Regions from separate parts of the Brucella intermedia LMG 3301 genome, predicted to be linked through region 3. Evidence: riboswitches for the same ligand, from Rfam matches in the RefSeq annotation. Region 3 holds a riboswitch; each other region holds the start of a gene.

Region 1 (4,824 bases), on a different contig from region 3:
CCAATGCTGCGGAAATGGAAAGCTTTGGTCTTCATCCGGGCTGGCTGTTCAACAGCGCAACTCTGCTTTTGCAGATTGGCGGATCGCTGATGATCATCTTCAATCGCGGAACCTGGCTGGCTTGTGGCGCGCTTGCCGTCTTTACGATCCTGACCATTCCCGTTGCCCACCCGTTCTGGGCGAAGGAAGGAGAAGAAGCTTTCCGGGATATGACGGTGGCGCTGGAGCACATATCGCTGATCGGCGGTCTCGCTCTCGCTGCAATTCTATCGCGCAAGGTCTAAACCACTGGACGCACTGATTGCCCTGCCTGTACCTTGCCTGTCGTCGGATCGATAGGCAGGGGAGGGCCTGGCATGGACGTGACGATCATAACGGGAGCATCGGATGGTATCGGCGCTGAAACCGCGCGGCAGATCGCCCAGCGCGACCGTGCCAGTGCTGCTCTGGTGCTCGCTGCGCGCAATGTGGACAAGCTGGAGAGGCTTGCCGCCGAATTGCGGCAACTGGGCAGCTCGGCCCTTGTGATACCCACCGACGTTAAGGATCGCGCTGCCTGCATCGCCCTGATCGACAAGGCGGTTTCCGCCTATGGCCGCATCGATACGCTGATCGTGAATGCGGGCATGTCGGCCCATGCCAATTTCGCCGAAATCAAGCCGGATGATCTCGATTGGATGCATGACCTGATGGAGTTGAACTATTGGGGCAGCGTCTGGCCTATCCATGCCGCACTTCCATATCTCGCTGCCAGCAGGGGGCGGATCGTCGCTGTCTCATCCGTGGCCGGATTCATCGGCGTGCCGGGGCGTACGGCCTATAGCGGAACGAAGTTCGCCCTCTCAGGCTTCTGCGAGGCGCTTCGCGCCGAACTGACCCCCAGCGGCATTTCCGTGACAATCGTCTATCCGGGTGTCGTCAAAACCGACATTCGCAAAGTAGGCTATGGCGCAAGCGGTGCCGCTCTTGGAACGAGCGGCGTGCGCGAGGATGACATGATGCCGGTCGAGGAAGCCGTGCGGCTGATGCTGGCGGGTGTCCAGGCGCGCAAACGCGAAGTGTTGATGACCAGGCAGATGCGGCTGGGGCGGTGGTTGAAGCTTATAGCTCCCGCTCTGGTGGACCGCATGGCGCTCAAGGCTATCAAGCCGGAATTCAGGCCGAAACCGATCACGCCCGCTAAATAGGCAGCGACAATGCCCGCTATTGAGGGGCGCGCTCGAACGACCCCGCTAATTTTCATGCCTTGTCACCAACTATCCGTTGACGAGTTTTTAACTTCGACTACTATATATAGTGTTCTAGGTTCTTTCGATTCGTCGGATCGAAAGCTAAGACGGGAATCCGGTGCGTTTCATCCATGATGGATGCGACAATGCCGGAGCTGCCCCCGCAACTGTAAGCGGAGAGTTCTGTCCATCACGTCACTGGCTCAGGCTGGGAAGGCGGGCAGAATGTTGATCCGTGAGCCAGGAGACCTGCCTTGAACGAGTACGTCCACGGGCGGGGTGTCCGGTTGGCGCGCAATCTTGTATGGCAAGCTTTGCCTTGCCGGTTGCTGCCTCGAACTTCCCGCTTTGTTTTTACGCATTCCCCGGCAAAACCGCTTTGCACTTTTGCTGGGATTTAGCTTCGGGGTGAAGTCCATGTTCAGTCTATTCAGTTTCAGTTCCGGTCCTCCCTTCCAGGGATAGTTTGTGCGGTCAGGCTGCTTGTTGGTGCGGCTGGCCTTTCCCCTGTCATGTGCCTTTCAACGCGCATTTCGCGATGCGCGAACGGCTTTTTGCGTCCTTCCAGGGCATTCCCTGTTTTTTCATGAACCGTTGGAAATGCTCTGTCTGTTTGTCTTGTCGCGCATCTCATCCGAAACGGGTTCCCACTTTTCGGGATGCGCTCTAACCAGCGAGAAAAAAATGAACGTCACCGTTTACAGCAAGCCCGCCTGCGTCCAGTGCACCGCCACCACGCGCGCCCTCGATCGTCAGGGCATCGAATATGAAGTCATCGATATTTCTGCCGATGCGGACGCCTTCGATCTCGTGAAGGGCATGGGCTACCGCCAGGTGCCGGTGGTTGTGGCAGGCGAATCCCATTGGGCGGGCTTCCGGCCCGATATGATCAGCTCTCTAGCCTGAGGCCTGTGGTCACATGAGCCTGATCGTCTATTTCTCCAGCCGGTCGGAAAATACGCACCGGTTCGTTGAACGGCTTGGAATGCGGTCAAACCGTATCCCGATGGACGGTTCAGGCGGATTGCAGGTGCGCGAGCCCTTTGTGCTCGTCACGCCCACATATGGCGGCGGCGGTTCCAAGGGCGCTGTCCCCAAGGCTGTGATCCGCTTTCTCAACGACGAGAGCAATCGCTCTTTCATCCGCGGCGTGATCGCCGCGGGAAACAGCAATTTCGGCGAGGCTTTCTGTATCGCCGGCAACATTATCTCCGCCAAATGTCGGGTTCCCTACCTCTACCGCTTCGAGCTTCTGGGAACCGACGAGGACATTGGCAATGTCAAAAACGGGATGGAACAATTTTGGACACGGCAGACACAACCCTGATACGGGAGCGAGAAGCTCGGCCCTTGGTGCAGGATGGACTGCAAACGGCGGGCTCCAGCAGCAAACCGTCAAAATCCACCGACGGGCTGGATTATCATGCGCTCAACGCAATGCTGAATCTTTATGACGACGAGGGAAAAATCCAGCTTGACCGCGACCGGCAGGCGGCGCGCCAATATTTCCTCCAGCACGTGAACCAGAACACGGTCTTTTTCCATAACCTTCGGGAAAAGCTAGATTATCTGGTGAGCGAAGGCTATTATGAGCAGGAAGTGCTGGATCAGTATTCCTTCAACTTCGTGCGCGATCTTTTCGACGAAGCCTATGCGAAGAAATTTCGCTTCCCGACATTTCTCGGCGCGTTCAAATATTACACCAGCTACACGCTGAAAACATTCGACGGGAAGCGATATCTGGAGCGCTATGAAGACCGCGTCTGCATGGTGGCGCTGGCGCTGGCGCGTGGCAATGAGCAACTCGCACGCGATCTGATGGAGGAGATTATCTCGGGACGCTACCAGCCTGCGACGCCGACTTTCCTCAATGCAGGCAAGAAGCAGCGCGGTGAGCTCGTTTCCTGTTTTCTGCTGCGGGTCGAGGACAATATGGAGTCCATCGGGCGCTCCATCAATTCGGCTTTGCAATTGTCGAAGCGGGGCGGGGGAGTGGCCCTGAGCCTTACCAATATTCGCGAGGCGGGGGCACCCATCAAGCAGATCCAGAACCAGTCATCCGGCATCATTCCGGTGATGAAGCTTCTTGAAGATTCCTTTTCCTACGCCAACCAGCTTGGCGCACGGCAGGGCGCGGGCGCGGTTTATCTGCATGCGCATCACCCGGACATCATGCGGTTTCTCGATACGAAGCGCGAAAATGCCGACGAGAAAATCCGCATCAAAACACTGTCGCTCGGCGTCGTCATTCCGGACATCACCTTCGAACTGGCGAAGAATAACGAGGATATGTACCTCTTCTCGCCCTATGATGTGGAGCGGGTTTACGGCATGCCGCTGACCGAGATTTCGGTCAGCGAAAAATACCGTGAAATGGTCGATGATGCACGCATTGCCAAGAAGAAGATCAATGCCCGCGAGTTCTTTCAGGTGCTGGCGGAAATCCAGTTTGAATCCGGTTATCCCTATATCATGTTCGAGGACACGGTGAACCGCGCCAACCCGATCGACGGGCGCATCACCATGAGCAATCTATGCTCGGAAATCCTTCAGGTGAGCGAGGCGAGCGTTTTCCGCGAAGACCTGTCCTATGATTATCTCGGCAAGGATATTTCGTGCAATCTCGGTTCGCTCAACATTGCAGCAGCAATGGACTCGTCCGATTTCGGCAAGACCATCGAGACCTCCATCCGGTCCCTGACTGCCGTTTCCGATATGAGCCATATCGGCTCCGTGCCGTCGGTCGCCCGCGGCAATGATGAAAGCCATGCCATCGGCCTCGGTCAGATGAACCTGCACGGTTATCTCGCCCGCGAGCGGATTTACTATGGCTCGGAGGAGGGCGTCGATTTCACCAATATCTATTTCTATACCGTGACATATCACGCGATCCGCGCATCGAACCTGATTGCGGTTGAGGCGGGCAAGTCGTTCAAAGGGTTCGAGAAGTCCAAATATGCATCGGGCGAATATTTCGACAAATATACCGAGCAGCTTTGGGAACCGGCGACCGAAAGGGTGCGCGAAATCTTCGACAAGGCGGGCATTGCCATTCCTACACAGGATGACTGGCGTGACCTGAAGAAAGCGGTGATGGAGGGCGGACTTTATAACCAGAATCTTCAGGCCGTGCCGCCGACAGGCTCGATCTCCTATATCAACCATTCGACCTCATCGATCCATCCGATCGTGTCGAAGATTGAAATCCGAAAAGAAGGCAAGATCGGTCGCGTCTATTATCCGGCAGCCTTCATGACCAATGACAATCTCGATTATTATCAGGATGCCTATGAGATCGGGCCGGAAAAGATCATCGATACCTATGCGGCGGCGACGCAGCACGTCGATCAGGGCCTGTCTTTGACATTGTTCTTCCGTGATACCGCAACCACCCGCGACATCAACCGTGCGCAGATCTACGCATGGAAGAAGGGCATCAAGACCATCTACTACATCCGCCTGCGCCAGATGGCGCTTTCCGGCACGGAAGTGCAGGGCTGTGTTTCCTGCGCCCTTTGACCCTGGTGACGACGAATGAATATCCAAGTGAAAACCAAGACCCCGAAGCCCGCCGCAGTGCGCGCGATCAACTGGA
Region 2 (4,824 bases), on a different contig from region 3:
CCGCTCCCCGCCCGAAAGCGTGTGCCAGTAGCGGTCGGCCAGATGCCCCATATCGACATTGGCCAGCGCCTGATCAACGATTGCATCATCTTCCGCCGACCATGGCGACAGCGCGCCCAGATAAGGCGTCCGCCCCAGTTCAACCGCCTGACGCGCCGTGATGCGTTCCGTGGTGCCCGCCTGCTGCTCGACCAGCGCCAGCCGGCGTGCGATCTCGCGACGGCTGAAACTGCCGATGGGCGCACCGCAAAGGTTCACTTCGCCGACACGGCACCGGCGCACGCCGGAAAGCAGGGACAGAAAACTGGTCTTTCCCGATCCGTTCGGCCCGATGATGCCAAGAAATTCACCTTCCGCCACGTTTAGCGAAACATTGCGCAAAATCTCGACATTGCCCGCCGACCAGCCGACATTGCGTGCCGAAAGGATCATGACGACGCCCTTCTTTGTCCGAGCAGGAGGGCGAAGGCGGGCGCACCGAACAATGCCGTGATGACGCCAATCGGAAGCACCTGGCCCGGAATGATTATGCGCGACAGGATATCGGCAACGATCATGAAGATTGCTCCAATCAGTGCCGCCGCAGGCAACAGCCTGCCGTGCCGAACCCCGACCACCATTCGGGCGGCATGGGGAATGACAAGCCCGATGAACCCGACAGAGCCGACGATGGAAACCATGACCGCCGTCATCATGGCGCTGACGCCGATCAGCACCGCATAGACGCGCCGGACCGGTATGCCGAGCGAAGCTGCGGATTCCGTTCCGAAGGTAAAGGCATCCAGCGCCCGTGAATGCCACAGGCAGATGGCAAGGCCCACCAGACAGGCAGGCAGGGCAAGGATGACGTCCGGCCAGCGGACGCCTGAAAGATTGCCCAAAAGCCAGAACATGATGCCGCGTGCCTGTTCTGCATTTGCAGCCTTGGTGACGATGAATGATGTCAGCGCATTGAAAAGCTGTGAACCGGCAATGCCGGCGAGGATGATCGCGCTGCTGCCCCGCCCTGCCCGCAGCGCCAGCAAGGACACAAGGCAGAAGGCAACGATGGCTCCGATGAAAGCGCCCAGCGAAAGCGATAGCACACCAGCGCCGATGCCGAGAATGGCGACGCCGACAGCCCCGGTCGAAGCACCCGCAGAAATTCCAAGAATGTAAGGATCGGCAAGTGAATTTCGCAGCAGCGATTGCAGGATGACGCCGGATATTGCCAGCGACGCGCCGCAACATGCGGCGATGACGGCACGGCTGAGGCGATAACTCCAGACGATGCCCTCATCGATGGGTTCGAGCGCATATCCGGCGTTCCACACCCGGTTGGCCACAGTCTTGGCAACCACGTCGAGCGGTATCGCCGTTTCGCCTATCGCAGCCCCAAGCCAAAGGGCGACGAGAAGCAGGACAAGGGAAAAGACCAGGAAAGACACGCCGGAGCGTGCCCTTCCCTTGCGTTTCAAGCCTGTTGCTGTTGCCCGCGCCGTCACTTGTCGAGGTCCGAGGCGGCGATATCGGCGGCAAGCGTTTCGATGCCCTCGATCACGCGAAGCGATGTGCTCATCGATTGCGCATCCATGTCGAAGACATGCTTGTCCTTCACCGCAGGCATCAGCTTCGTGACAGCATCATTGTCGAGGAACTGGCGCTTGACGGCAATGTCATCAGCCGGATAGCGGCGGCGATCCAGCTTTGCGGCAACGATCATCGACGGGCTCGATTTCGCGATCGTCTCCCATCCGACTGTCGGCCATTCTTCCTCGCTGTCGATCACATTCCTGATGCCGAGCGCCGAAAGAATATAGGCGGGCGCACCGAACTTGCCCGCCACATAGGGGTCAGCGTCAACCTGTGTGCTGGAGAACCAGACGACTGCAGAAAGATTTTCGCCTTTGGACGAAATTTTCTCACGCGCCGCTGCTTCGCGGGCCTTCAAGTCGGCGACGAGTTTCTCGCCACGGTCCTGCACGTTGAAGATTTCCGCCAGTTCGGTGATTTCCTGATAGACGATATCCATCTTGAACGCTGCCGTGCGAACGCCGTCGCCGCCACCGGAATTATCCTTGCCGACGCAATCGGATGGCGACGTGTAGGCCGGAATGCCAAGCTCCTCGAATTGTTCCCGGCTTTGCCACAATGCCCGTGGGCCCGACATGCCACTGAAAATCAGCCGTCACGATTTCCGGCTTTTCCGCCAGAACGCTTTCAAAGCTGGGATCGTTATCGGCGAGCCGCTTTACCTTGGCGTTGGCCTCCTCGAAACCCTTGAGGACAGGGCCGAACCAGACCGCCGTCCCGACAAGCTTGTCGCCGAGACCGAGGCTATAGAGAATTTTCTGCGCTGCTCTGCCCGACCGCAACGGCGCGGCTTGGCGCCTGCTTGAAGGTGACATCACGGCCGCAGTTTTTCAGCGTCAGCGGATATTGCGTTTCTGCTGCCTGTGCAGCCGGACCGGCTGCCAGAAATGCGACCGCGCAGAGAGCGGCACGAAACGGCATATTGCCTGGAATTTTCATGGGAATCCCCGAAAATGATAAGAGAAACGAGCCCTGTCAGGCGGCGGAAAAAATCCCGCGCGAAAGACGGACAGGCATATCCGGGGACATGTCGAAATCATGCGATGACGATGGAAGGAAGCGTCCTGCGACGCGGAAAACTGTCATAACCGGCTCCTGCTCCGGGCATCCCCGCCCGTGACAATGGACAACACTAGACGGCAGGTCTCCTGGCTCGCGAATATCTGCTGTTCATCTGCCTTCCCGCGTTTCTCCGGCGCAGTGGCATGACGCTTTCAACGTCACGAGGATGAACGGCAATCCGCTTACAGTTGCGGGGGCAGCCACGGTCTCGGCCCCTTTTCGGGTCGTCCTCACCGTGTTCCCTATTAATCCCCTTCGCTCTCGGTCGGGGAACCGTCGTTACACTATTACGTTGGCCCGCTGCCGCCGTCAAGCAGGTCTCGACGGCTATTTCCGGCGCGCGATCTTCAAGCGATTCGAAAGCGTGTCACTTAAATTGCGGCCAAACTATTGTCGCATATGCTGGCCTATTGAATTTGTTTTCGCTAATCTCCATGTAGTTTGCTCCCGCTAGGAAAGCGGGACTTTGGGGAGGTCCGCCGCAGGGCGGCAATATATTCCGTTGGGAGGACATATGCGTAGATTTATTCTGGCCCTGACGTCGGTAGCGGCGTTGGCTATGGCAGGCTCTGCTTCCGCAGAAGACTACAAGGTGCTTGCGCCTGCTGCTCCGGGCGGCGGCTGGGACCAGACAGCGCGCACGATGCAAAGCGCACTTCAGGACGAAAAGATTTCCGGCAGCGTGCAGGTCATCAACGTTCCCGGCGCTGGCGGCACCATCGGCCTTGCGCAGTTCGTGAACCAGAACAAGGGCGATCCGAGCCAGCTGATCGTGGGCGGCTATGTCATGGTCGGCGCGATCCTGACCAACAAATCGCCGGTTACCCTGGAACAGATCACGCCGATTGCCCGCCTTACCGGCGAATATGAAGCCATCGTCGTTCCGGCTTCTTCCGACATCCAGAACATTGGCGACCTTGCCGCGAAGCTCAAGGCCGATCCGGGCTCGGTTTCGTGGGGCGGCGGCTCCGCAGGCGGTACAGACCACATCACCGCAGGCCTTTTTGCCAAGGCCGCAGGCGTCGATCCGACCAAGGTCAACTACATTGCCTTCTCTGGCGGCGGCGAGGCGCTGGCGGCCATTCTCGGCAATCAGGTGACCGTCGGCATTTCCGGCTACGGTGAATTCGAATCGCAGATCAAGGCCGGTACGCTGCGCATCATCGGCATTTCGAGCGACGAGCGCGTGGAAGGCATCGACGCACCGACCTTCAAGGAAGGCGGCGTGGACGTTTCGATCCAGAACTGGCGCATGGTCGGCGCGGCTCCCGGCATCACTGCCGAGCAGGAAGCTGCCATCAATGCCGATATCGAGAAGATGGTGAAGTCGGAATCCTGGCAGAAGGCGCTGAAGGACAAGGGCTGGGCGGATACCTACCTTGCCGGTCCGGCATTCAAGGAGCAACTGGCCAAGGACGTTGCCGCGACTGAAACCATCCTCAAGGAAATCGGTCTCGTCAAATGACAGGATCAGGCCAGCATGAAGAGCGCCGCCCCGAAAGGGCGGCGCCAGACTTCGCCGCACTCGTCATCGCTCTCGTTCTCGCAGCTGTCGCCATCGCCATTGCCTGGTCGACAACCTATGGCAACGATGTGACGAGCTATTCCCCGGTCGGCCCGAAAACCGTGCCCTATGTCGTCGCAGCCGGATTGTTCGGCCTCGCGATCTGGACCGTGTTCGAGGCGCTTCGCGGCGACTTCCCCGAACGTGAGCATCAGGAAATCGCGCCGATGGCGTGGATAATCGGCGGTCTGGCCCTCCAGATGCTGACGATGAAGACTGTCGGCTTTTCCCTGTCCACCGGCCTGCTTTTCGCAGCGACCGCACGCGGCTTCGGCTATCGCAAATTTTGGATCAGCGTTCCCGTGGGCATCGTTTTTGCCTTCGTGATCTGGTTCATCTTTGCACGCGGCCTGCAGCTATCGTTGCCGTCTGGCTGGCTCGAACAATTCGTTTAGAGCATTCCCCGTTTCGGCTGAAACGACGGAAATGCCCTAAGTCCTCGTGATATCGCATTATCCGACGCAAAACCGCTTCGCACTTTGCTGGAAATGCATTCTTGTGTTGTCGCATTATCCTACGCAAAACCGCTTCGCACTTTTGCTGGAAATGCTTTCTTGTTTTGTCGCATTATCCTACGTAAATCGCTTCGCGCATTTGCTGGAAATGCTTTAAAGGCTGAGTGCCCT
Region 3 (4,824 bases):
ACCTAGAAGATTTTCAACCGGAACGCGGCAATTATCGAAAATGACGGTTCTCGTCGGCTGCGCATTCCAACCCATCTTGAATTCATTGGCGCCGAAAGAAAGGCCGGGTGCATCTTTTGGCACAACGATGGTGGAAATTCCCTTGGGACCGTCCTCGCCGGTACGCACCATTGTCACATAGATATCTGTTGCGCCAGCACCAGAAATGAACTGCTTGGAGCCGTTGAGAATATAATGGTCACCATCGCGCGTGGCGCGTGTTCTGAGCGCTGCAGCATCCGAACCTGATCCGGGCTCTGTCAGGCAATAGCTCGCAAGCGATTCCATCGACGTGAGCTTCGGCAGAAAGCGTTGCCGCTGTTCTTCGTTTCCGAAAGTGTCGATCATCCATGCGGCCATGTTGTGGATGGAGACGAAGGCCGAGAATGAAGGACATGCGGTTGCCAGCGCTTCGAAAATGAGCACCGCGTCGAGCCGTTTCAACGCCGAGCCACCTACATCTTCACGCACATAAATGCCGCCCATGCCGAGCGGTCCCGTCTCTTGCAATATATCGACGGGGAAATGCTTGTCACGATCCCACTGCAATGCATGCGGCGCGACACGATCACTGGCGAAGGCTCGCGCCATATCCTGAATGGCAAGCTGATCTTCGTTCAGTTCGAACTGATTCTGGTCGGCAGCATCCATGGTTTCCTCCCTGTAGCACCGTACCCCTCCGCCGAACTAGATCATAACCGGGTGAGGCTGCCAACGCTCCATTGGAATAATGTTGCTCACATTTGTAATAAACTGATGCGCATTTTTGCATAGAAGGTGGCCGAACGGCATGCCGTTGCCAGCGCCTCGAGTTTAAGCTACGCACCTTTCCATGGCACGCGCAATCATGTTTCAAGGTACGGGTTCGGACGTCGGCAAAAGTGTTCTTGTTGCCGGATTATGCCGCGTTGCACGCAATCGCGGTCTCAAAGTCAGACCGTTCAAGCCGCAGAACATGTCCAACAATGCGGCAGTCAGCGATGATGGCGGAGAAATCGGCAGGGCGCAGTGGCTGCAGGCTCTGGCTTGCGGAGTACCGTCGTCCGTCCATATGAACCCGGTGCTCCTGAAGCCGCAGACCGACATGGGCAGCCAGGTCGTCGTACAGGGGCAGGTGCGAGGCGAGGCGCGCGGGCGCTATTATCAGGAATTGAAACCGCAGCTCATGGCAGCGGTCATGGAATCATTCGCTCATGTCAGCGAAGGCGCAGACCTTGTGCTGGTGGAGGGGGCTGGATCACCTGCCGAGATCAATCTGCGTGCTGGTGATATCGCCAATATGGGATTCGCTACGCAGGCCGATGTTCCGGTCGTTCTCGTCGGCGATATAGACAGGGGCGGAGTGATCGCTTCTCTTGTAGGGACGCACACCATTCTTTCCGAACAGGATCGCGCGATGGTTCGCGGGTTCCTGATAAACAAGTTCCGGGGCGATATTTCGCTTTTTGATGACGGGCTGGCCGCGATTACCAGGTTTACCGGCTGGCGTTCATTTGGGCTGGTGCCTTGGCTGAAAGCAGTGTCGCGATTGCCTGCCGAGGACTCGGTTGTTCTTGAACGTGCTGTGGCCGGGCACAAGAAGGCGCTTGTGGTCGCGGTGCCGATGTTGCCGCGCATCGCGAATTTCGATGACCTCGATCCGCTGAAAGCTGAGCCGGATGTGGAAGTGGTCATGGTGCCGCTCGGTTCGAGTATTCCCGCCAATGCGGGTCTCGTCATTCTGCCCGGAACCAAGTCTACGATAGCTGATCTGATGGCGCTTCGGGACAATGGCTGGGATCGGCAGTTGTCCGCCCATGTGAGACGGGGTGGTCACGTGCTGGGTATCTGTGGTGGATTTCAGATGCTTGGTCGCCACATCAGCGATCCTGCTGGTATCGAAGGGCATGTGCGCGACATCGATGGCCTCGGATTTCTCGATATAGAAACGGTGATGGCGCCTGAAAAAGTGGTCCGCAATGTGCAAGCGACTTCTTGTCTGCACAATGTACCGCTGGAGGGCTACGAAATCCATATCGGTCGCACGACCGGACCGGATATGGCGCGGCCTTTCGCCCGGTTAGCTGAGCATCACGATGGCGCGATATCGCTGGATGGCCGGATTATGGGAACCTATCTCCATGGTGTTTTCAATGCGGACGAATTTCGGCGAAAATTTCTGGAGAGGCTTGGTGTGCGAAGCAGTTCGGTAAACTATCGCGTCGGCGTCGAAGATGCATTGAATGAGCTGGCCGAAGGACTGGAAGAATGTCTCAATATCGACGCGTTGTTTAATTTGAAATGAGATTGCAGATATTCTGCCGCGATTGACGCCGGTGGGGCGAAAGCCTAATATCAAACCATGCAATAGGTTTTTGTCGGGACGAAACCCGGCGATACCAAAAAGGGAATGCGACGGACGGACCCAATCCGGGCGTCTTTATCGCAGCCGACCCCGCGACTGTAGAGCGGAGAGGGATGAGGCAAACCGGATAACCGGTAACCACTGGAGGCAAAAGGCCTCTGGGAAGGTAGCTTCAATCCCCGCGACCCGTGAGCCAGGAGACCTGCCTGTTGCGTGAGGCATTGAGCCCGCACCCCATGGGAGGTTTTTCCCTGCTGCCTGCACGGAGGTTGTCATGGCTGCACGTACTCAGAATTCTGTTTCCAGCACACTCGCAATGCCGCTCGCTGCCCGTCTGGGCACGGCTGTTGTTTCGCTGCTTCTTGGCGCGTTCCTGATTTACGGCGTAGGGCTTGCCCATTCCGATACGCTGCACGATTCGGCACACGATACGCGCCATTCCTATGGTTTTCCCTGCCACTGAGCAGTCGAATAGCTGTCAGAATTGAAGTTGAGCAAAGCTTGATGGTGGACGGCCATCAGCGCGGAATTGCTATTGGGGACAGAAATGTTGATCCGTTATTTGCTGGCGACGCTCGCCGCCGGTCTTCTGGCCGGGTTGCTGGTTACGCCTGCCATGTATCTGAAAACAGTGCCTTTGATCCTGCAGGCTGAAACTTTCGAAGGAACTGGTGGTGGCCATAGCCACGGCGAGGCCGCACCGCATGATCATGGCGCTGTTACCTTAGATGCCGAAGAGGAAGGTGCCGAACTGCCGTTCGGACGATTGGGTAACACGATCCTTGCCAATCTTGTTGCGGGGGCTGGCTTTGCCCTGCTGCTTGGCGGCGTGGCGTTGCTGCTCGGACGTCGTATTACCGTGCAGAATGGCATTTATTGGGGCGTTGCAGGCTTCTTCGCGGTGGCATTTCTGCCTGCGTTGGGGCTCTCGCCGGAGTTGCCGGCAATGCCTGCGGCCGATCTGGCAGAGCGGCAGCTCTGGTGGATTGCTGCCGTGGTGCTGAGCGGTCTCGGTATATATCTCGTCGTGTTGCGTCAGGAAATTTGGGCGAAAATCCTGGGGCTGGTTCTGATCGCTGCGCCACAGCTCTATGGAGCACCGCATCCGGAAGATATCTCGTCTCCCGTTCCCGCGCTGCTTGCGTCGCAATATGCGGTCGCCTCGCTGGCGACCAACTTGTTCATGTGGGCGGTGATCGGCCTCGCGCTCGGCGGGTTCATCCAGCATTATGCATCGTCCGAGATTGAGGGCTGACGAAAATGGCTTCGCCGGGAAAATCGGTTCTGGTCCTTGGCGGAGCCCGTTCGGGTAAGTCGTCCTATGCCGAGAAAATGGCGCAGTCCTCGGGGCTGCAGCCGCTCTATCTTGCAACAGGGCGCGCCTTCGACGACGAAATGGAAAACCGCATTGCCATTCATCGGGACCGACGTGGATCCGACTGGCAGACAGTAGAAGAGCCGCTCGATCTCGTCAGTGCACTCACGCTGCATGTTGCCGTAGACCGGTTCGTGCTGGTCGATTGCCTGACCCTGTGGCTGACCAATCTGATGATGGCCGAGCGCGACATAGCGGCAGAGACGGCAGGACTTGTCGCCATGCTGCCTAACCTCGCGGGGTCTGTGGTTTTTGTTTCGAACGAAGTTGGGTTTGGAATCGTGCCGGAAAATCGCATGGCACGGGAATTTCGCGACCACGCAGGCTTTCTGCATCAGGCAGTGGCCGCGGTTGCGGATGAAGTTTATTTGATAGCGGCAGGGTTGCCGCTGAAGATGAAGGGATAAATCAATGCAGGGACAGAAAATTCCCGCAACTGTTATCACGGGTTTTCTTGGGTCGGGCAAAACGACGATGATCCGCAACCTGCTGGAAAACGCCAACGGAAAACGCATTGCATTGATCATCAATGAGTTCGGTGATCTCGGGGTCGATGGCGGTATTCTGAAAGGCTGCGGTATCGAGACCTGTCGCGAGGAAGATGTGATCGAGCTCAACAATGGCTGCATCTGCTGCACTGTTGCCGATGATTTCATCCCGACCATGACCAAGCTTCTGGATCGCGCTGATCGCCCCGATCATATCGTGATCGAAACCTCCGGCCTTGCCTTGCCGCAGCCGCTGGTCGCGGCTTTCAACTGGCCGGAGATCAAGACGCAGGTGACTGTCGATGGCGTGGTGACGGTGATCGATGCCGCAGCTGTTGCCGAAGGTCGTTTCGCTGATGACCACGACAAGGTTGATGCCCAGCGGGCAGCGGACGAATCCCTTGATCATGAAAGCCCCTTGGAGGAACTTTTTGAGGATCAGATTCATGCAGCCGACCTTATCGTTCTCAACAAGGCCGATCTGATCGATTCATCAAGACTGGAAGGCGTCAAGGCCGATGTCGCCGAGCGTTCGCCCCGCCGCGTGAATATGGTTCCTGCGAGCTTCGGCAAGCTTG

The links. A riboswitch is a leader RNA that binds a small molecule or an ion and turns the genes downstream of it on or off. The one in region 3 is predicted to bind cobalamin.
Positions count from the first base shown of each region.
Region 1: linked by a shared signal. The riboswitch ahead of nrdH (glutaredoxin-like protein NrdH) and the one ahead of OINT_RS07170 (CbtB domain-containing protein) in region 3 are both predicted to bind cobalamin.
Region 2: linked by a shared signal. The riboswitch ahead of OINT_RS17240 (ABC transporter substrate-binding protein) and the one ahead of OINT_RS07170 (CbtB domain-containing protein) in region 3 are both predicted to bind cobalamin.

Region 1 is NZ_ACQA01000002.1:244,700-249,523, forward strand. Features, by position in the region: gene OINT_RS13630 (DoxX family protein) at 1-284, shown strand, start outside; gene OINT_RS13635 (SDR family oxidoreductase) at 357-1,187, shown strand; cobalamin riboswitch at 1,287-1,500, shown strand; gene nrdH (glutaredoxin-like protein NrdH) at 1,914-2,135, shown strand; gene nrdI (class Ib ribonucleoside-diphosphate reductase assembly flavoprotein NrdI) at 2,149-2,556, shown strand; gene nrdE (class 1b ribonucleoside-diphosphate reductase subunit alpha) at 2,532-4,748, shown strand; gene nrdF (class 1b ribonucleoside-diphosphate reductase subunit beta) at 4,764-4,824, shown strand, end outside.
Region 2 is NZ_ACQA01000002.1:1,040,693-1,045,516, forward strand. Features, by position in the region: gene OINT_RS17230 (ABC transporter ATP-binding protein) at 1-432, opposite strand, end outside; gene OINT_RS17235 (FecCD family ABC transporter permease) at 429-1,484, opposite strand; partial or broken gene OINT_RS17240 (ABC transporter substrate-binding protein) at 1,481-2,511, opposite strand; cobalamin riboswitch at 2,694-2,927, opposite strand; gene OINT_RS17245 (Bug family tripartite tricarboxylate transporter substrate binding protein) at 3,149-4,099, shown strand; gene OINT_RS17250 (tripartite tricarboxylate transporter TctB family protein) at 4,096-4,593, shown strand.
Region 3 is NZ_ACQA01000001.1:1,491,524-1,496,347, reverse strand. Features, by position in the region: gene OINT_RS07180 (isobutyryl-CoA dehydrogenase) at 1-690, opposite strand, end outside; gene OINT_RS07175 (cobyric acid synthase) at 872-2,323, shown strand; cobalamin riboswitch at 2,371-2,607, shown strand; gene OINT_RS07170 (CbtB domain-containing protein) at 2,658-2,846, shown strand; gene OINT_RS07165 (CbtA family protein) at 2,931-3,638, shown strand; gene cobU (bifunctional adenosylcobinamide kinase/adenosylcobinamide-phosphate guanylyltransferase) at 3,644-4,165, shown strand; gene cobW (cobalamin biosynthesis protein CobW) at 4,170-4,824, shown strand, end outside.